3 regions of the Mitsuaria sp. CC2 genome follow, and region 3 is predicted to be linked to each of the others. Evidence: predicted binding sites of a transcription regulator. Region 3 holds the regulator's gene; each other region holds the start of a gene.

Region 1 (6,946 bases), on a different contig from region 3:
GCAGCGCGCTCTTCACGCGGTAGGAGATCACCACCGCCGCCAGCGCCGCGCGTTCGCGCGTGTATTTGCGGTAGAGGTACTGGATGACCTCCTCGCGGCGCTCGTGTTCGAAGTCGATGTCGATGTCCGGCGGCTCGTTGCGTTCCTTGCTGATGAAGCGCTCGAACAGGACCTGCATCCGCTCCGGGTCGACCTCGGTCACATGCGTGCAGTAGCAGACGATGGAGTTCGCCGCGCTGCCGCGGCCCTGGCACAGGATGCCCTGCGACCGCGCGAACTGGACGATGTCGGCCACCGTCAGGAAGTAGTGCTCGTAGCGCAGTTCCTCGATCAGTGCGAGCTCGCGCTCGATCTGCTCGCTGGCCGCGGCCGGCACGCCCGCCGGCCAGCGACGGCCCGCGCCCTCGTAGGTCAGGCGGCGCAGATGACCGGCAGGCGTCTGGCCGTCGGGCACGACCTCGGACGGGTAGTGGTAGCGCAGTTCGTCGAGGCTGAATCCGCAGCACTCGACGACGCGCAGCGTCTCGGCGAGCAGGTCCGCCGGGAAGCTGAGCGCGAGGCGGCCGCGGTGGCGCAGGTGGCGCTCGGCGTTGCGGTCCAGCGCCTGGCCGCACTCGGTCAGCGGCTTGCCCAGGCGTGTGGCCGTCAGCACGTCCTGCAGCGGCTTGCGGCTGCGCACATGCATGGTGACGTCGCCGACGGCCACCAGCGGGATCTCGGTCAGCGCGCCGGCCTCGCGCAGGCGCAGCAGGCGGATCTCGTCGTCGGCGTGCTGGGGCTGGTCGATGCCCAGCCAGCAACGCCCGGTGAAGCGCGTCAGCAGCCAGCGCGCCATCGACAGCAATTGCGCCGGCGTCGCATGCCGGTCCGGGCAGGCGATCACGACGCAGTCGTCCAGCGTCTGCGGGCCGATGTCGGCCCGCGTGCAGCGGTAGGTGCCCTTCTCGGACGAGCGCCGCAGCCGCGAGATGAACTGGCACAGGTTGCCGTAGCCGTTCAGGCTGCAGGCCAGCACCACCAGCGTGAACGGGTCTTCGTCCTCCGCATCCTGCTCGCCCAACGCGCCCAACGTGCCGACCGCGCCGACCGCGCCTGAGACGCGCCCTGAGGCGCCGCTGGGTTCAATGAGGAGCTGGCTGCCCACCAGCAGCGTCATGCCGTGCTGCTTCGCGGCCACGTGCGCGCGCACCATGCCGGCCATGCTGCACTCGTCGGTGATCGCGAGCGCGGCGTAGCCGAGCTCCTTGGCGCGCACGACCAGTTCCTCGGGCCAGCTCGCGCCTTTCAGGAAACTGAAGTTGCTGAGGCAGCGCAGCTCGGCGTAGTCGGGAAGGACCGAGGCGCCAGGGAGGGCGGACATGGTGAGCGGCCTGTAAGAACGGAGGGCGCCTGATCAGGCATACATCCCGTGCAGGAACCACGCCTGCACGGCGGACTTGTCGTCGTCGCCGCTGCCCGTCCCGCTCAGCCGTTCCTGATAGACGGCCAGCACGCCGGCGTTTTCGTTGACGGCGATCCAGTAGTCGCGGGTGACCTGGCGATGCGCCTTCGTGTCGGGGATGCGGTCCCACCAGCCGCCCTCGACGCGGTCCGGTCCCACGAGCAGCGTCAGCGGGCCCTGGTAGTGCGGCCGGTGCTCGCGCACCGCCAGCCGCAGCGGCGGGTCGAGCAGGAAGGCGGGCTCCGGCACGGCCGGCGCGCGCACCGCCGCCTGCCGACCCTTGCGGCGGGAGGTCGTCCGGCCGTCGCCGCAGGGTCGCCAGCGCGTCTGCCATTCGGGTCGATGATCGTCACCCAGGACCGGCTGCTGCACGCGCTCAGGACCGAGCCGCGCGGCGATGCGTTCCAGGGTCAGGTACAGCGTCTCGCCGGTGCGCACCACGTCGGGCAGCAGCGAGCCGCTGTCCTCCACCAGCGCCTGCACGCCGACCGCCTCCAGCCGCAGTTCACCGACCGGCGCCAGCAGCTGGGTCTTGGCCAGGCGCTCGGCCATCAGCCGGCAGAAGTGTTCGAGCTCGCGGATCGGCTCGGCGGTGCGGATCGTGAGGCAACCGCCTTCGCCGGCGTCCTTGGCGCGCATCGAGTCGTGCACCCAGTGCAGCGTGACGCCGGTGGCGCCCGCATGGCGCGCGGCCAGCCAGCCGCACAGCCGCATCAGCAGCGGCCGCGTGCCCAGCAGCAGCGCGGGCGCGTGGTCCTCGCGGCAGGGGAGCTCGACGCGGGCGTGGAAGTCCTCGGGCAGCGCGACCCAGGCGTGCGCCTCGGGCCGCAGGCCGTAGGCCTGGTCCAGCATCGTCAGCAGCGCCGCGCCGAAGCGTCGGCCGATGCCGCCGCGCGGCAGCGCCCGCAACTGGCCCAGCGTGTTGATGCCGGCGCGGCTCAACGGTTCCGCGTGTTCCGCGCCGGCGCTCAGCGCCTGCAGCGGCAACGGGTCCAGCACCGCCTGCAACAGCCGCCCGCCGAGGTCGAGCACGCCGCAACGCGCCAGCACCAGCGCGGCGGTGGCCGACGGCGCCCAGCCGATGCCCACGGCGCCCAGGTCGGGCGCTTCGTCGCTCAGGCGCGCCTTCAGCGCGGGCAGGCCGCGGAACAGCCGCAGGCTGGCCTCGACCTCCATCACGACGGCGTCCTCCATCAGCGCCACGCGCGGCGTGAACTGCAGGCACCACACCGCCAGGCCCGCCTGCCTCTCCGCGCAGATCCCCCAGGGATGCGGCGGGGGCGCGGTCGACGGGTCCTCAAACGGTGCCGGCGGACGAGGCGGCAGGATCAGTGCGACCCACAACATGGGAGAACTCCGGGAACAGGGTGAGCGCAACGGGCTCGTGGAGGGATTCGGACACCGTCTCGAGCAGGGGCCTGGCACTGACCTGGGCCTTGCCGGCCGACTCGTTGACGGTGTCGGCCACGTCGGCCACGTCGACGCCCGGCACCGTCATCGGCGCCACCGGGCGCATCGTGCTGGGCCGCATCACCCGCGGGGTCAGGACATGCTCGAGTCCGCCGGGGATCGAGGCCAGCCGCAGCGGGGTCTCGTGGGCGGGGCCCTTGCGCTTGAGGATCTGGACGTCCAGAGCCCAGTCGACATCGATCGTCGCCAGCACCCGCAGCGGCGCCGGCGACGGGTCATGGCGGGCTGTCAGCGGCCGGAACAGGAACACCGGTCCCTCGAATGACTGCGCCAGCACCTGCAGCCGCCGCAGCTGCTCGGGCGCGGCCTGCGGCAGCCAGGCCAGCACCGCGCCGGCGGCGTTGGACTTGATCAGCTGTTCGGTGCACCAGAGCCGCGCCGACGGCGCGCGCGCGTCGATCCAGACGAGGTGGCGCTCATCCAGCCCCAGGTGCATCAGGCCGGGCAGGTGGGGGCGCTTGGGCGGTCCGACCATCGCCACCGCGGCACCGTCGGCGACGACGCGTCGGAGCGCCGGTCCCGCCAGCCGCCATTCGGCCAGCGAGAACTGCGGCAGCAGCACTTCGGTCAACTGGCGCCCCGGCCAGCCACCGCCTGGCAGATCGGCATCGAGCGCGTCGAAGCCGCTCGGCCAGACGGTGTCGGTGCCGCGGCCAAGCGCATCGCCGCGCCAGATCGCCTCTGCCACGGCAGGCGGAAGTGGCATGGGCCCGATCCGCAGCGCATGGTGCGCTGCATCGAGGACGAGATTCTGGGTGGGAGAGATCAGTCCATCGTCACCGCCGGGAGGCGGGGACAGGCGACCCTCCCCGGCAGGTAGGGATGGCATGGGAGGCAGCGAATTTTCGACACTGTATTTGCATACAGTATAGATGGGCAGCTGACTCGTCCAGGACGTTTACAGATCGCGGGCGACAGGATCTCGCGGTGAACTTTTGATCCTGAGAGCCTTTTCAAAATGCGTCCCGTGTATGAGCAGCTCGTCGACGCGTACTTGCAAGACTGCAAGCGCAATGGAACAACGCCTGTGCTGCTCGATTGAACCGCTCACTTGCTGGTTGACCGACTCAGCTCGTGGTGCGGCGCTCGTTGCCGTCGGCATGACCGCTGCCGAACGCCAGCACGAATCGCGTCCCCCCACGGGCCGGCGCTTCCAGGCTGACGGTCCAGCCCAGGTGCTCGGCGACGCGCTTGACGATGGCCAGGCCCAGGCCCGCGCTGCCGGCGCCCGCCGGGTCGACCTGCATGAAGCGGTCGAAGATCCGGTCGCGCACCGCCGGCGGGATGCCGATGCCGGTGTCCTCGATGACCACGCGGCCGGCCTCGAGCCGGATGTCGACGCGGCCCTGGTCGGTGAACTGGCAGGCGTTGCGGATCAGGTTGCCCAGCGCGATGGCCGCAAGCTCGGGCCGCGCGGGCACTTCCAGGCCGGCATCGGCGGACGCGGCATGCAGCGTCATCTCGACCTCCTTGCCCTTGAGCAGCGGCCGGCAGCGTTCCATCTCCTGGCGCAGCAGCGGCAGCAGCGCGGTCGGCGGCGCGCCGATGCTGGCCGGGTCGCGCGACAGCAGCAGCATCGCGACGACGCGCTCGCTGGTGTCGGCCGCGGTGCGCCGGATGCGCTCGGCCAGTTCGACCATGTCGTCGCGATCGTGCAGCCGCGCCTTCAGGATCTCGGCCGCGCCCAGCATCACAGCCAGCGGCGTTCGCAACTCATGGCTGACATCGCCGGTGAACCAGCGCTCGCGGTCCAGATAGCGCTGCTGCGCCTCGGTCTTGGCCGCGAACGCGCGCGACAGCACACCCAGTTCGTCGGTCGAGTCCAGCAGCGGATATTCGCGCGGCGCGGTGTCGGTCTCGACGGCGCGGGCCAGCGCGGTGACCGGGGCGACGATGCGGCTCGCGGTCAGTTGCGCCAGGAACAGCGCCAGCCCCAGGCAGCAGACGAAGGCCAGGCCGAGCAGGCCGTAGACGCCGGCCTCGATCTTGGCGAAGTCCTCGTCGCGGTCGGTCAGCACGAAGACCGTCCCCAGGTCGTCGCGGACCAGGGCGGTGAAGGTGGCGTCCTCCTGCGGCAGCGTGTACTTGCCCGGCGGCTTGCCGCGCAGTGCCTGCGGGATGGCATCGCCCTTGTAGAGCGTGACGCTGGGCGGCAGGTCGGCTTCCAGGCCCTGCTTCTCGCGGGCGATCAGCTCGTCGGCGGTGCGGTCCAGGCGCTGGTCGACGAGGCGGTCCTCGATGCTCGAGGCGATGCGCACCGCGGCGACCGCGAAGGCGCCGCAGACCAGCAGCGTCAGCAGCAGGAAGGCGGCGGCCACGCGCGTGCGCAGCGTGGTCGGCGCGGCCGTCGAGCGGCCGGCGCGTGCATCGCCGCGAGGGTGGCCGCGTGGATCGCCGGGGTCTCGCCGCGGCTCATCCCGCATCGGGCGACACCAGCCGGTAGCCGATGCCCGGATGGGTCTTCAGCAGCGGGACGGGGAAGGGCTTGTCCAGCGCCGCGCGCAGCGCGTGGATGTGGGTGCGCAGCGCATCGCTGTCGGGGGGATCGTTGCCCCAGACCTCGCGTTCCAGGTCTTCGCGGCGGACCAGCTTGGGCGCCTCGCGCAGCAGCGCGGACAGCAGCTTGTAGCCGGTGGGGGTGAGCTGCAGCGGCTTGCCGGCGCGCGTGGCTTCCAGCGTGTCGGGATCGAAGCTGACGTCGGCATAGCTGACCGCCGAACTCAGGTTCAGGCCGTGGGAGCGTCGCATCAGCGCCTTGAGGCGGATCTCCAGCTCGACCAGCGAGAAGGGCTTGACGAGGTAGTCGTCGGCGCCGCTCTCGAAACCGGTGACCTTGTCGGCGATGGTGTCGCGGGCGGTCAGCATGAGGATGGGGGTGGGGCGGCGGAAGTCCTTGCGCAGGCGCCGGGCGACGTCCAGGCCGTCCAGGCCGGGGAGGGTCAGGTCCAGCACGATCGCGTCGTAGGAGCCCGCGGCGGCCTGCGCCAGGCCGCCCAGGCCGTTGCGGGCCACGTCCAGCGCGTAGCCCATCGGCTCCAGGTAGGCGAACAGGTTGGCGACGATGTCCGGGTTGTCTTCGATGACCAGCAGCTTCATGACGAGGCTCACGTTCCTGCGGCGCCGGGCGCCGCGTCGTCCTTGGGGGACGGGACCCTGCGGGGAAGCAGTTCCCCCACGAAGCCCCGCGGATGGCAGGAATGCTATGCGAGCGGGGTCCTCCCGACCTGTCCGGGGGCTGTCGGCACCGCCCAGGCGAGGGGCATGGACCGAGATCCGGGCGATTGGCGGGCGGCGAACGAATGGCGAACGAGTGGCGAACGAGTGGCGAACGGGCGTCGAGCCCATGCTTCTCGGGTTCCATCCGCTTCGTCACGTTTCGTGACGCAAGTCCGAGGCTGTCACCGACCGCCCGGTCGAAGCTGCACTTGAAATCCTGGTTGGGGGCATAATTTGCGGGTTAACCCTATGCTTGCACCCTTCATCTCCATCCCCGCCGTCCAGCGGCTCACCGCGACCCGTCGGCTGAGCCTGCGTCCGCCCGAGGCGGCGGATGCCCGGAGTTTCCGCGACCTGCTGACCGATCCCGCGAATCGTCGATTCGACGTGGGCGGTCCGGCCGCGTCGGAGCGGCTGGAGTTGTGGCGCGCGCTCTGGACCCGCGACGGTCTGGGTCCGTGGGCCGTGGCGCTGCGGGAGCAGCCCTCGCTGGGCGCGATCGGCTTCGGCGGCTTGAGCCGGGGCCGCATCTGCGGCGCGCCGGCGCTGTTGCTGGAGTTCCACTTCCTGTCCGATCACTGGGGCCGCGGTTATGCGGCGGAAATGGCGACGGCCGCGCTGGCGCTGGCCTTCGACAGCCTGCATGCGACGTCGGTGCACGCGCTGCTGGCGCCGGGCAACACGGCGGCGCGCAAGACGCTGGAGCGCGTCGGCCTGCGCCTGACCGGCTCGGTCGCCGACTGCCCCGGCGAGGCCGCCAGCCTGCTCTACGAGATCAACGCCGGACAGTACGCGGCCCTGCCTCAGCAACCGCCGGAA
Region 2 (6,946 bases), on a different contig from region 3:
TCGACGGCTACGCTGGCGAGACCTCGGGCACCAGCTTCGGTGCGCAGGTCGAAGTCTGGTTCTGACGCGATCCCCCCCGAGAATCCCCCGCGATCCTCAAGCTCAAGACACGGAGACAACCGAATGATGAAGCTCAAGCAACTGACCCAGGCCGCCGCGCTGTGCGCGCTGATGGCCGCCGGCGCGGCCCAGGCCGGCGAGGTCGAGGTCCTGCACTGGTGGACCAGCGGCGGCGAGGCCAAGGCCGCCACCGCGCTGAAGGCCACGCTGCAGAAGCAGGGCCACACGTGGAAGGACTTCGCGGTGGCCGGCGGCGGCGGCGATTCCGCGATGACGGTGCTGAAGTCGCGCGTGGTGTCGGGCAACGCCCCGGCCGCCGCGCAGATCAAGGGCCCGTCGCTGCAGGAATGGGCCGCCGAAGGCGTGCTGACCAACGTCGACGCCGTCGCCAAGGCCGGCAAGTGGGATGAGGTGATCCCGCCGGTGGTCGCCAACATCATGAAGTACCAGGGCCACTACATCGCCGCGCCGGTCAACGTGCACCGCGTGAACTGGCTGTGGGTCAACCCCGAGGCGCTGAAGAAGGCCAACGCCAAGCTGCCCACCACCTGGGACGAGTTCTTCGTCACCGCCGAGGCGCTGAAGAAGGCCGGCCTGATCCCCGTCGCGCACGGCGGCCAGAACTGGCAGGACTTCACCACCTTCGAGGCGGTCGCCCTGGGTGTCGGCGGCACGGACTTCTACAAGAAGGCGCTGGTGCAGCTGGACCCGGCCACGCTGACCGGCCCGCAGATGGAGAAGGTGCTGACCACCTTCAAGCGCATCAAGGACTACACCGACAAGAACGCGTCGGGCCGCGACTGGAACCTGGCCACCGCGATGGTGATCAAGGGCGAGGCCGGCATGCAGATCATGGGCGATTGGGCCAAGGGCGAATGGGTCGCCGCGGGCAAGACGCCGGGCAAGGACGTGCTGTGCGTCGCCGCCCCGGGCACGCAGAAGGCCTTCACCTTCAACATCGACTCCTTCGCGCTGTTCAAGCTGAAGAACGCCGCCAACGAGAAGGCCCAGCAGGACCTGGCCACCGCGATCATGTCGCCGGACTTCCAGGAACTGTTCAACCTGAACAAGGGCTCGATCCCGGTGCGCACCGGCATGAAGATGGACAAGTTCGACGACTGCGCCAAGCAGTCCGCCGCGGACTTCGCCGCCGATGCCAAGTCGGGCACCCTGGTGCCGTCCATCGCCCACGGCATGGCGGTCTCCGCCGCGGCCGAAGGCGCGATGAAGGACGTCGTGAGCCAGTTCTGGAACAGCGACAAGATGACGGCCAAGGACGCCCAGGCGAAACTGGCGTCGGCCGCCAAGACGAAGTAATCGTCACAGGCGTCGCCGGCGTCCTCGACGACACCGGCGACGTCGGCCCCGAGGGCGCGGACCCATCGCACAGACTGGACCGCCCCGCTCCGTAGTCCCGACGCGCCGCCCGCGGCGCGTTCCTCAGGTCCGCGCCTCCGCATGTCCTCCTCCCGAGCCTCCCCAGCCCCCCGAGCCCCTCGCAGCCCCTGGCTTCCGAAGCTGGTCGTCGCGCCGACCTTCCTCGTCTCCTTCCTCTTCATCTACGGCCTGATGGCGTGGAACGGCTACCTGTCGCTGTCCGCGTCGCGGCTGCTGCCGAACTACGAGTTCGTCGGCCTGGACCAGTACCGCGCGCTGTTCGACAACGAACGCTGGTGGCTGGCCCTGACCAACCTCGGGATCTTCGGCGCGCTGTTCATCGGCGGCGCGATGGCCGTGGGCCTGCTGCTGGCCATCCTGCTGGACCAGAAGATCCGCGGCGAAGGCGTGCTGCGCACGGTGTACCTGTACCCGATGGCGCTGTCCTTCATCGTGACGGGCACGGCGTGGAAGTGGATCCTCAATCCCGGGCTGGGCATCGAGCACCTGATGCAGCAGTGGGGCTTCGAGAACTTCAGCTTCGGCTGGCTGGTCGATCCGGACATGGCGATCTACTGCGTCGTCATCGCCGGCGTGTGGCAGTCGGCGGGCTTCGTGATGGCGTTGTTCCTGGCCGGCCTTCGAGGCATCGACGATTCGATCATCAAGGCCGCGCAGGTCGACGGCGCGTCGCTGCCCCGGATCTACTGGCGCATCATCATCCCCACGCTGCGGCCGGTGTTCTTCTCGACGCTGATGGTCGTGGCGCACATTGCCATCAAGAGCTTCGACCTCGTGATGGCCCTGACCGCGGGCGGCCCCGGATACGCCACCGACCTGCCGGCGACCTTCATGTACACGATGGCGTTCTCGCGCGGCCAGATCGGCCTGGGCGCGGCCAGCGCCACGGTGATGCTCGCCACGATCGCCGCCATCGTCGTCCCCTACCTCTATTCCGAGCTCCGCTCGAAGCAGTGACCGCGAGCGCCGCCCCATGAGTACCCTCACCTCCCCCTCCCGTCCCCCGTCCGGTCCTCCCTCCTCGGGGGGATCCCGCAGCCTGACCGCGCAGCGCGTGCTGCTGTGGGCCGTGCTGCTGGTGTTCGCCTTCTTCTTCCTGCTGCCGCTGTACGTGATGGTCAGCACCTCGCTCAAGAGCATGGACGAGGTCCGCAACGGCACGCTGCTGTCGGTGCCCATGGCGCCGTCGCTGGCGGCCTGGTCCAAGGCCTGGACCAGCGCCTGCACCGGCACCGACTGCGGCGGGCTGAAGCCCTTCTTCATGAACTCGGTGTTCATGGTCGTGCCGGCGGTGCTGATCTCCACGGCGCTGGGCGCCATCAACGGCTACGTGCTGACCAAGTGGCGCTTCCGCGGCAGCGAACTGCTGTTCGGACTGCTGCTGTTCGGCGTGTTCATGCCGATGCAGGTCGTGCTGCTGCCGATGAGCCAGGTGCTGGGCACGCTGGGCATCGCCAGTTCGGTCTGGGGCCTGATCCTGGTCCACATCCTGGCCGGCATGCCGTCCACGACGCTGTTCTTCCGCAACTACTACGCCGGCCTGCCGGACGAACTCATCAAGGCGGCGACGCTGGACGGGGCCTCGTTCTGGCAGATCTTCTGGCGCATCGTGGTGCCACTGTCCACGCCCATCCTGGTCGTGACGCTGATCTGGCAGTTCACCTCGATCTGGAACGACTTCCTGTACGGGGTGGTGTTCTCCGGCGCCGACAGCAAGCCGATCACGGTCGGGCTGAACAACCTGGCCAACACGTCCAGTTCAGTCAAGGAATACAACGTGGACATGGCCGCGGCGCTGATCGCCGCGCTGCCGACGCTCGTGGTCTACGTGGTCGCGGGCAAGTATTTCGTGCGCGGGCTGACCGCCGGCGCCGTCAAGGGTTAAGGAGTCAAGCATGGGCGCGCTCGCCATTTCTCAAGTCCGCAAGAGCTACGGATCGGCCGACATCCTCAAGGGCATCGACCTGTCGATCGAGGCCGGCGAATTCCTCATCCTGGTCGGCCCGTCGGGGTGCGGCAAGTCGACGCTGCTGGCGATGATCGCCGGCCTGGAGCACCCGACCTCCGGCGCGATCCACATCGGCGACCGGGACGTCACCTACCTGCCGAGCAAGGACCGCGACATCGCGATGGTGTTCCAGAGCTACGCGCTCTACCCGAACATGAACGTCGCGCAGAACATCGCCTTCGGGCTGGAGATGCGCAAGGTGCCGAAGGCGCAGCGGGACACGACGGTGCAGCGCGTCGCGAAGATGCTGCAGATCGACCACCTGCTGGACCGCAAGCCGGGCCAGCTGTCCGGCGGTCAGCGGCAGCGCGTGGCGATGGGGCGTGCGCTGGCGCGGGATCCGAAGCTGTTCCTGTTCGACGAGCCGCTGTCCAACCTGGACGCCAAGCTGCGCATCGAGATGCGCGCCGAGATCAAGCTGCTGCACCAGCGCACCAAGACCACCACGGTCTACGTCACCCACGACCAGGTCGAGGCGATGACGCTGGGCGACCGCATCGCGGTGATGCGCGACGGTCTGGTGCAGCAGTTCGGCACGCCGGAAGAGATCTACACGCGACCGGCCAACCGCTTCGTGGCCGAATTCATCGGCTCGCCGACGATGAACTTCGTCCAGGCCGAGCGCGACGGCGGCGGCGCGCTGGCGGCGCAGGGCGTGACCCTGCCGGTGGACGCGGCGCAGCAGGCGTCGATCGATGCCGCGGGCGGCGTGCTCTACGGCGTGCGTCCGGAACACATCCGGCTGGCCGACAACACGGACGTGCGCGCGGGCGGCATGCCCGGCGTGCTGAAGATGAGCGAGCCGACGGGTCCCGAGACCTATCTGCTCGTGGACACGCCGAGCGGCCCGATGACGGCGCGCGTCTCGGGCAACCCCCACCTCAATGTCGGTGACGCGGTCCGCCTGCAATGGGAGGCGGCATCGGCCCACCTGTTCGACGCGAAGGACGAGCGCCGCCTGGCGTGACGGCGTCGGGGGGACCGGCGGGTCTCACCCGCAGCCAGACCGTTTGCGCCGCGAGCACCGCGGCCAGCGCCAGCGCGATCCAGGCGGAACCGTCGGAGCCGGACATCGGCGACGCGGTCTGCTTCACGTAGACGCCGATCAGGCCCCACACCGCGGCGCCGGCATACCCGAGCGCCGCGAGGCCGGTGCCCGGCGCGTGCAGGCGCGCGTTCGCGACCAGCAGCAGCAAGGCGGCCAAGGCCCACAGCACCAGCGTCCAGGGCAACTGGTCCTGCGTCGGCAGCACCTGCGCCGCGACGACGGTCTGCGCGGTGTCCAGGAAGGCCGCCAGCGACAACCAGCCCGCGTGCAGCGCGAGCGGGAACACGGCCAGCCATGACTGCGCGCCGCGCGGCATCGCGCGCGCCACCAGCATCAAGGCCCACAGCAGGCTCGCCAACGCCGCCCAGATGACGGCGAGCGCCAGCCCGAACCACTGCTGCGAGAACACGATCATCCAGCTCGCGGTCAGCGCGAAGCCGATAACAACCAACCAGTGGCAGCGATGGGAATCGCGGTGCCCTTCCCTGTCCGGCACCGGCTGGCCGCGCAGCAGCCACACGGCGAAAACCAGGTCGAGCAGGAAGATCACCCCCCAGATCGAAAAGGCGTAGCCGTCAGCCACGAGCAGCGTCGGGAAACGGTCGGAGATGGCGCCGTTGTCCGGGCCGAAGACGCCGCGCTGGGACGCCCACGCCACCAGGGGCATGGCCAGCGCGCTGAGGATGACGAGGATCTGGAGCATGTCCGATCATGGGCAAGAGACATGCCTCAGGCAAGCCAAGCGCGGGCTCTCCACGACTCAGGGGGCGTCCCTCCGGGAACCCCCAGAGCCATTCCGGCCCCACCGGCATTCGCTGACCCCGCTCCTTCGATCGGCAGGGCATCCGACGATTCACTGTTGATCCATACAGCTATGATCGCGGCATGTCCGATGCCCTCGCCGACGCGCCGCATGACGTCTACGCCGACCTCAATCCCGAGCAACGCTCGGCGGTCGAGCACGGGCTCGACTCCTCCGGCCTCGAGTCGCACGGACCGCTGCTGGTGATCGCCGGCGCAGGCTCCGGCAAGACCAAGACGCTGACCTCGCGCGTGGCGCGCCTGATCCAGTCCGGCGCCGACCCGCAGCGACTGCTGCTGCTCACCTTCTCGCGCCGCGCCGCGGGCGAGATGGAACGCCGCGCGGGGCGTGTGCTGCACCGGGCGTTGGGCCTGGCCTCGACGCAGGCACCGCCGCGTTTCCCATGGGCAGGCACCTTCCACAGCGTCGGCGCGCGCCTGCTGCGCGAATACGCCCATCGCATCGGCCTGGCGCCCAACTTCACCATCCTCGACCGCCCCGACGCGGAGGACCTGATGGGCCTGCAGCGCCAGGCGCTCGGGCTGGCCGAGACGACCGAGCGCTTTCCGCTGAAAGGCACCTGCCTCAACATCTATTCCCGCGTGGTCAACAGCGAGGCGCGGCTGGACCAGGTGCTGCAGGAACACTTCCCCTGGTGCTTCGCGGTCCATGACGAACTCAAGCGGCTGTTCAAGGCCTACGTCGAGGAGAAGCAGCACCAGCAGCTGCTGGACTACGACGACCTGCTGCTCTACTGGTCGGAGCTGATGAGCGACGACGCCCTGGCCGCGGAGTTGGGCGAGCGTTTCCAGCACGTGCTGGTCGACGAGTACCAGGACACGAACCGGCTGCAGGCGACGATCCTGAAGCGGCTCAAGCCGCGCGGCGACCGGCTGACGGTGGTCGGAGACGACGCGCAGGCGATCTATTCGTTCCGCGCGGCGGAGGTGCGCAACATCCTGGAGTTCCCGGCGCAATTCGATCCTCCCGCGCGCGTGGTCGCGCTGGAGCGCAACTACCGCTCGACGCAGCCCATCCTGGAGGCCTCCAACGCCGTCATCGCGATGGCGCGCGAGCGCCACGAGAAACGCCTGTGGACCGACAAGGCGTCGAGCGAGCTGCCGCATCTGGTGACGGTGGACGACGAGGCGCGTCAGGCGCAATGGGTCGCCGACAAGGTGCTGGAGCGCCGCGAGCAGGGCCTGAAGCTGACGCGTCAGGCGGTGCTGTTCCGGACGTCGAGCCACGCGGCGCCGCTGGAGCTGGAGCTGACGCGGCGCAACATCCCGTTCGTCAAGTTCGGCGGCTTGAAATTTCTTGACAGCACGCATGTGAAGGACGTGCTGAGCGTGTTGCGCTGGGCGGAGAACCCGCGCGGTCGACTCGCCGGTTTCAGGGTCGCGCAGTTGCTGCCGGGCTTCGGACCGGCGAGCGCGAGACGCCTGCTCGATGCGATGTCGCCCGCGGCGGATCCCGCGCAGGCGCTGCGTGATTTCGAAGCGCCCCGCGCCGCCGCGGCTGCGTGGGCCGCGTTGCGCGATCTGATGCTGCCGCTGATCTCGGGCTCGAGCTGGCCGATGGATCTCGAGGAGGCGGTGCAGTGGTACGCGCCGCACCTGGAGCGGCTGTA
Region 3 (6,946 bases):
ACAAGGTCGCCCTGCCCGCGGAAGTCTCGATCACCAGCGAAGTCGGCATCGGCCCTCACGCCAACAAGCCCGGCGCTTTCGGCATCGCCGTCGCGATGAAGATCTCGGTGCCCGGCATGGACCGCGCCGCACTGGAGAAGCTGGTCGCCGAGGCGCACGAGGTCTGCCCGTACTCGAACGCCACCCGCGGCAACATCGACGTCACGCTGACGATCGTCTGATCCTCCGGGTCCGGTTCGTTCCGGATCCGCGATGAAAAAAGCGCCGGCATTGCCGGCGCTTTGTCGTTGATGAGAAGCGCGGCGCGCGACGTACTCAGCGGGATTGCAGCAGCGTGAGCATCAATTCGATGCGCGCCGCCCAGGGCGACAGCGCCGCCGTCGGCTCGTCGCTCGCGCCGACGATACGCCCCTGCGCGCAGCGCGTCGTCCGCCAGACGGGAACGCCCGCGTCCTTCAGCGCCTGCACCGGCGCCTCCAGCGCGCGGTTCAGCGTGCCGTTCCCCGTGCAGGCCAGCACCAGGCCTTGGAGTCCGGCCGCACGCCATGCTTCGAGCGAACGCGCCTCGGCGCCCGCATGGCTGGCGAGCACCGCGACCCACGGCCATTGCGACGCGTCTGCGGGCAACACCTTCGTGCCCAGGGCATCACCCTGCGGCCAATCGCGGAAGCGGCGCACGATCCCCTCCTCCACCACCGCCAGCGGACCGGCGTCGGGTCCGGCCTCGAAGGCATCGAGGCGGTAGGTGTGCGTCTTGCGCAGCTCCCCCCCCGACCATACCTTCCCTGCGACCACCGCGACGACACCGCGTACGCCGTCGGCCTCGGCCACAGCCACGGCGTCCAGCAGGTTCTGCGGTCCATCCGCCTGGATAGCCGTCGCCGGGCGCATCGCCGCCGTCAGGACCACCGGCTTCCCGGGCGCGAGCACGCGCTGCAGCAGGTAGGCGGTTTCCTCCAGCGTATCGGTGCCGTGCGTGATCACGATGCCGCGCACCTCGGGGCGATCCAGGTGCTCCTGCACGCGACGCGCGAGCCGCGCCCAGGTCGCGTGATCCATGTCCTTGCTGTCGAGCTGCGCCAGTTGCTCAGCCTCCAGCGCGCGGGCCGCCAGCGCCGGCACCGCGCCCACCAGCGACGCCACCGACAGCGAGCCGGCCTTGTAGCCGACGTTGTCCGTCGCACTGCCGGAGGCCCCGGCGATGGTCCCCCCGGTGCCGATGATCACAAGGGTCTGGGCCGCACTTTGCAATTTCTCGTCTCCTGTATAAAAATCCAGATGCTGGATGAATTCTCAGGCGGCTTTCGAACCTTCCAAGGCCTGCGCCGTCTTCGACATCCGCCCCTCAATCGAACAAAGGCCAACTCGTGGACACTCCGCCCAAACTCACTGCCCGGCAACAGCAGATCTTCGATCTGGTCCGCGACAGCATCGAGAGCACCGGATCCCCACCCACCCGCGCGGAGATCGCGCAGCAGCTGGGCTTCAAGTCCGCGAACGCGGCCGAGGAACACCTGCAGGCCTTGGCGCGCAAGGGCGTCATCGAGCTGGTCGGCGGTACGGCGCGCGGGATCCGGCTGCCGTCGACCGCGCTGCGGCAAGTCAACCGCGCCCGGGAGCACAGCCAGTTCGCACTGCCGCTGGCGAGCCTCGCACAGCTGACCTTGCCGCTGGTGGGCCGTGTCGCCGCCGGTGCGCCCATCCTGGCCGAAGAACACGTCGAGCAGCACTATAGCGTCGACGCTTCGATGTTCTCGAAGGCGCCGGACTACCTCCTGCGCGTGAAAGGCATGAGCATGAAGGACATCGGCATCATGGACGGCGACCTGCTCGCGGTGCAGAAGATCAGCGAGGCTCGCAACGGCCAGGTGGTCGTCGCGCGCATCGGCGACGAGGTCACGGTGAAGCGCTTCCAGCGCCACGCCGACGGCATCCGCCTGCTGCCCGAAAACCCCGATTTCCAGCCGATCGAGGTGCCCCCCGACGAGCAGTTCGCGATCGAAGGTTTGGCCGTCGGCCTGATCCGCTCCGGCGGCTTCCACTGAGCGCCGGGATCCGCCCATGAGCGCGCGAAAGACGCACACCAAAGCAGCCTCGGCCGCCGACTGTGCATCACTTCGGCAGATTCCCAACATCGGGCCGGCGATGGTGCGGGATTTCGAGGCGATGGGGATTCATCAACCAGCGGATCTCGTCGGCGCGGACGCCTTTGCGCTATATCAGCGGATCTGCAAACTGACCGGTCAGCGTCATGATCCCTGCGTGCTGGATACCTATATGGCCGCTGTCGATTTCATGAACGGCGGCCCTCCCCGGGATTGGTGGAGTTATACGGCGCAGCGAAAGCGCGAGTATCCAGACCTCTGATCCTTGGCCAAAACAATCGGCCAAAGAAAAAACCCTGACGATTTGCATCGACAGGGTTTCAATGTTGGCGGAGTGGACGGGGCTCGAACCCGCGACCCCCGGCGTGACAGGCCGGTATTCTAACCAACTGAACTACCACTCCAGATAAGACGCTATTGAGTGCATCTATATCATTTGCGAACAAGTTTCGCTGCAAACCATCGATTCCTCTCGGAACCTCGCTGCAGCCAAGCCTTGTCGTACTTGGCGTCCCCTAGGGGATTCGAACCCCTGTAGCCACCGTGAAAGGGTGGTGTCCTAGGCCTCTAGACGAAGGGGACTGGACTTGCTGTCTTGACTCGAACCGTGCGTACTGAGCAACCATCACACCCGAAGGTATTCTGGTGGAGGTAAGCGGGATCGAACCGCTGACCTCTTGCATGCCATGCAAGCGCTCTCCCAGCTGAGCTATACCCCCGAATGCTTTCGCATCGAATCGGTACGCTGCCCGAGTCTCAACTGTGTTGGCGGAGTGGACGGGGCTCGAACCCGCGACCCCCGGCGTGACAGGCCGGTATTCTAACCAACTGAACTACCACTCCAGATACTCAAGACCTTTCGATCTATCGCATCAAACTCTTCCCGCGTTGATTTCATCAATTGCTTGATGTCATCACTGCGTCGATTTCGTTACTGTACCTGATTTTGACAACGATCAAATCGATTTCCGAAGAATTTTTCGATTTTCTCATTCAATCTCTGGTCAGCAACCAAGTTCGAAACTTGGCGTCCCCTAGGGGATTCGAACCCCTGTAGCCACCGTGAAAGGGTGGTGTCCTAGGCCTCTAGACGAAGGGGACAAAACCTTCTTCCTTGAACCGCGCGCCACGCAAACTGAAGTTTGGTGGAGGTAAGCGGGATCGAACCGCTGACCTCTTGCATGCCATGCAAGCGCTCTCCCAGCTGAGCTATACCCCCTTCGGGGAATTCGATCCAGCTTCTTTTCGGCTTTCTGAATTTCATCGGGGAGCTCGCGCTCCCCGTTTAAATTCATCGTCTGCCGCTTCGAAGTTCGTTTCGAACAACGCGCTGTTCAAGCGAGAACGAGAGTATAGATCGAGTTTTAAACGGAACGCAAGCGGTTCAACAAAATTTCTTTGTCGAAAAGTTCCAGCACCGCATCCACCGAGGGGGTCTGTGAACGGCCGCAGCTCAACACCCGAACGGGAATCGCCAGTTGCGGCATCTTCAGGCCGTGTGCCGTGATCGTTTCCTTGATCGTGGCGCTGATCGAGGCCTTGTCCCAGACCGCAAGGGCCTCAAGTTTGTCCGCCAACGCCAGCACGGCCGGCTTCACCGCATCAGTCAGGTGCTGAGCACGGTCGGCGTCGCTGATCGTCACCGGCGACACGTACATCGCCAGCCAGTCCGCCAGCGCGACCGTCGTGCTGCAGCGGTCCTTGAACAACCCGCACATCGCTTCGAGACGCTCCGGCGCGGCTAGGCTGCGCTTGGCCAGTTGCGCCGCGACCAACGCCGCCAGCCGCGCGTCGTCCGCCTGCTTGATGTAGTGCGAATTGACCCATTCCAGCTTGGCCGGATCCCATTGCGCGGGGCTCTTCGAGATGTGGCTGCCGTCGAACCACGAGACCATTTGCGTCACGCTGTAGAGCTCGTCGTCACCGTGGCTCCAGCCCAGGCGCGACAGGTAGTTCAGCATCGCCTCGGGCAGGTAGCCGTCCTCCTCGTACGCGGTGACGCTGACCGCGCCGCGACGCTTGGACAGCTTCTGGCCGTCATCGCCCAGGATCACGGGAATGTGGCCGAACGCGGGCAGTGCCGCGCCCAGCGCGTTGAAGAGATTGATCTGCCAGGGTGTGTTGTTGATGTGCTCGTCGCCGCGGAAGACGTGGGTGATCTTCATGTCCCAGTCGTCGATCACCACCGCGAAGTTGTAGGTCGGCACGCCGTCCGGACGCAGCAGGATGAGGTCGTCGATCTCGCGGTTGTTGATCGTGATCGGCCCCTTGACAAGGTCGTCCCAGGTCACATCGCCGTCGACGGGATTCTTGAAACGCACCACCGGCTCGATGCCAGCAGGAATCGCCGGCAGCGTCTTGCCCGGCTCCGGACGCCAGGTGCCGTCGTAGCGGCGCTTCTCGCCGCGCGCCTCCTGGCCCGCCTTCATCGCGGCGAGTTCCTCGGGCGAGCAGTAGCAGCGGTAGGCGGTGCCGGCCGCGATCATCTGCTCGATGACCGCGTGATAGCGCTCCAGGCGCTGCATCTGATAGATCGGGCCCTCGTCGTAGTCGAGGCCCAGCCACTTCATCGACGCGAGGATCTGCTCGACCGAATCCTGCGTCGATCGCGCGACGTCGGTGTCCTCGATGCGCAGCACGAATTCGCCGCCGTGGTGGCGCGCGTAGGCCCACGAGAACAAGGCCGTACGCGCCGTGCCGAGGTGCAGGAAACCCGTCGGCGACGGAGCAATGCGGGTGCGGACCGGCGTGGCCGGCGTGGAGGGAGTCGTCATAGGGAATTCAAACCGCGGGCCAGATCGGCCTTGATGTCTTCGATGTCTTCCAGGCCGACCGCGACGCGGATCAGGCCCTGCGTGATGCCGGCGGCCTGGCGCTGCGGCTCGGTGAGCCGGCCGTGCGAGGTGCTGGCCGGATGCGTGATGGTGGTCTTGGTGTCGCCGAGGTTGGCGGTGATCGAGCAGATCTTCGTCCGGTCGATGACGTGGAAGGCGGCGGCGCGACCGTTGTCGTCGCCAGCGTTCTTCACGATGAACGACACGACCGCCCCGCCCTGGCCGCCTTGCTGGCGCATCGCAAGCTCATGCTGCGGATGCGACTTCAGGCCCGGGTAATAGACGCGTTCGACGCCGGGATGCACTTCCAGCCATTCGGCCAGCACGGCGGCGCTGGCGGTCTGCGCCTTCATGCGCACCGACAGCGTCTCCATGCCCTTGAGCACGACCCAGGCGTTGAAAGGCGACAGCGACATGCCCACCGAGCGCATCACCGGCGTGAACACCTCGTCGACATGTTTCGCGGAGGCGCAGATCGCGCCCGCGATCACGCGGCCCTGGCCGTCCAAATACTTGGTGCCGGAATGGATGATGAAGTCCGCGCCCATCTTCGCCGGCTGCTGAAGCGCGGGCGAGGCGAAGCAGTTGTCCACCGCTAGCAGCGCGCCGTGCGCATGCGCGATCTCGGCCAGCGCGGCGACGTCGCAGACCTCGGTCAGTGGATTGGTCGGCGTCTCCGCGAACAGCAGTTTCGTGTTGGGTTGCAGCGCATGCCTCCACTCGGCCAGATCGGTCTGGGACACGAAGGTCGTCTGGACACCGAACTTGCCGAACTCGCCCTGCAGCAGCTTGATGGTCGAGCCGAACACCGAGCGCGAGCAGACCACGTGATCGCCCGACTTCAGCAGGCCCATGACCAGCAGCATGATCGCGGACATGCCGGACGAGGTGGCGATGCACGCCTCGGTGCCTTCGAGCGCGGCAAGCCGGCGCTCCATCATCATGACCGTCGGATTCGAGAAGCGGCTGTAGACGAAGGCCTCCTCCTCGTTGGCGAAGCGGCGCGCGGCGGTGGCCGCGTCCGGATGCACGAAGGAGCTGGTCAGGTAGAGCGCTTCCGAGTTCTCGCCCCAGAGCGACGGCGGCAGGCCTTCCCGGACGGCGAGCGTGTCCAGCCGGACGTCGGCCGGCAGGTCCACGCGCGGGATGCCGCCCTTCTTCTCATGGCTCATCATTGGTCTCCGCCGCTCTGCAGCGCCAGGCGGCTGCGTGCCGGCAGGTCCTCTTCCTCGGGCTGCGACTTGCGCTGCGCCTGCATGGTCGCGAAGTCCTCGACCGAGACGTCGCCGGTGATGTAGGTGCCGTCGAAGCAGGAGGCCTCGAAGCCGTTCAGCCCCGGGCGCAGTTGGCCCACCACGCGCTTCATCGCGTCGACGTCCTGGTAGATCAGCGCGTCGGCGCCGATGAACTGGCGGATCTCCTCGATCGAGCGGCCATGGGCGATCAGCTCTTCCTTGGTCGGCATGTCGATGCCGTACACATTGGGGAAGCGCACCGGCGGCGCCGCCGAGGCCAGGTAGACCTTGTTCGCGCCGGCCTCGCGGGCCATCTGCACGATCTCCTTGGAGGTGGTGCCGCGCACGATGGAGTCGTCGACCAGCAGCACGTTGCGGCCCTTGAATTCCAGGCCGATCGCGTTGAGCTTCTGGCGCACCGACTTCTTGCGCGTGGACTGGCCCGGCATGATGAAGGTCCGACCCACGTAGCGGTTCTTGACGAAGCCTTCGCGGTACGGCTTGCCGATGCGGTGCGCGAGCTGCATCGCCGACGGCCGGCTCGATTCCGGAATCGGGATGACCACGTCGATCTCGCTCGGGGGGATCGTCGAGATCAGGCGCTGGGCCAGCGTCTCGCCCATGTTCAGGCGCGCCTGGTAGACCGAGATGCCGTCCATCACCGAATCCGGGCGCGCCAGGTAGACGAACTCGAACATGCAGGGGTTCAGCGTCGGGTGCTCGGCGCACTGCTGCGTGTGGATCGTGCCCTGGGTGTCGATGAACAGCGCCT

Evidence for each region. The regulator LexA, encoded in region 3, represses DNA repair genes until DNA is damaged. The targets are predictions, from matches to a motif close to ACTGTATNNNNATACAGT.
Region 1: the regulator LexA is predicted to act here: its motif matches at 3,762-3,779, upstream of imuA (translesion DNA synthesis-associated protein ImuA).
Region 2: the regulator LexA is predicted to act here: its motif matches at 5,370-5,387, upstream of PV762_RS18355 (ATP-dependent helicase).

What each region holds. Positions count from the first base shown of each region.
Region 1 is NZ_JARVXN010000013.1:190,810-197,755, reverse strand. Features, by position in the region: gene PV762_RS08605 (error-prone DNA polymerase) at 1-1,360, opposite strand, end outside; gene PV762_RS08600 (Y-family DNA polymerase) at 1,394-2,788, opposite strand; gene imuA (translesion DNA synthesis-associated protein ImuA) at 2,739-3,617, opposite strand; gene PV762_RS08590 (sensor histidine kinase) at 3,979-5,334, opposite strand; gene PV762_RS08585 (response regulator transcription factor) at 5,324-6,007, opposite strand; gene PV762_RS08580 (GNAT family N-acetyltransferase) at 6,377-6,946, shown strand, end outside.
Region 2 is NZ_JARVXN010000027.1:129,080-136,025, forward strand. Features, by position in the region: gene PV762_RS18325 (maltoporin) at 1-65, shown strand, start outside; gene PV762_RS18330 (ABC transporter substrate-binding protein) at 124-1,377, shown strand; gene PV762_RS18335 (carbohydrate ABC transporter permease) at 1,519-2,415, shown strand; gene PV762_RS18340 (carbohydrate ABC transporter permease) at 2,432-3,343, shown strand; gene PV762_RS18345 (ABC transporter ATP-binding protein) at 3,354-4,433, shown strand; gene PV762_RS18350 (hypothetical protein) at 4,348-5,217, opposite strand; gene PV762_RS18355 (ATP-dependent helicase) at 5,400-6,946, shown strand, end outside.
Region 3 is NZ_JARVXN010000033.1:62,362-69,307, forward strand. Features, by position in the region: gene PV762_RS21700 (organic hydroperoxide resistance protein) at 1-221, shown strand, start outside; gene PV762_RS21705 (asparaginase) at 316-1,251, opposite strand; gene lexA (transcriptional repressor LexA) at 1,368-2,045, shown strand; gene PV762_RS21715 (helix-hairpin-helix domain-containing protein) at 2,062-2,367, shown strand; tRNA gene PV762_RS21720 (tRNA-Asp) at 2,433-2,509, opposite strand; tRNA gene PV762_RS21725 (tRNA-Glu) at 2,612-2,687, opposite strand; tRNA gene PV762_RS21730 (tRNA-Ala) at 2,749-2,824, opposite strand; tRNA gene PV762_RS21735 (tRNA-Asp) at 2,872-2,948, opposite strand; tRNA gene PV762_RS21740 (tRNA-Glu) at 3,131-3,206, opposite strand; tRNA gene PV762_RS21745 (tRNA-Ala) at 3,249-3,324, opposite strand; gene gltX (glutamate--tRNA ligase) at 3,470-4,879, opposite strand; gene PV762_RS21755 (O-succinylhomoserine sulfhydrylase) at 4,876-6,111, opposite strand; gene purF (amidophosphoribosyltransferase) at 6,111-6,946, opposite strand, start outside.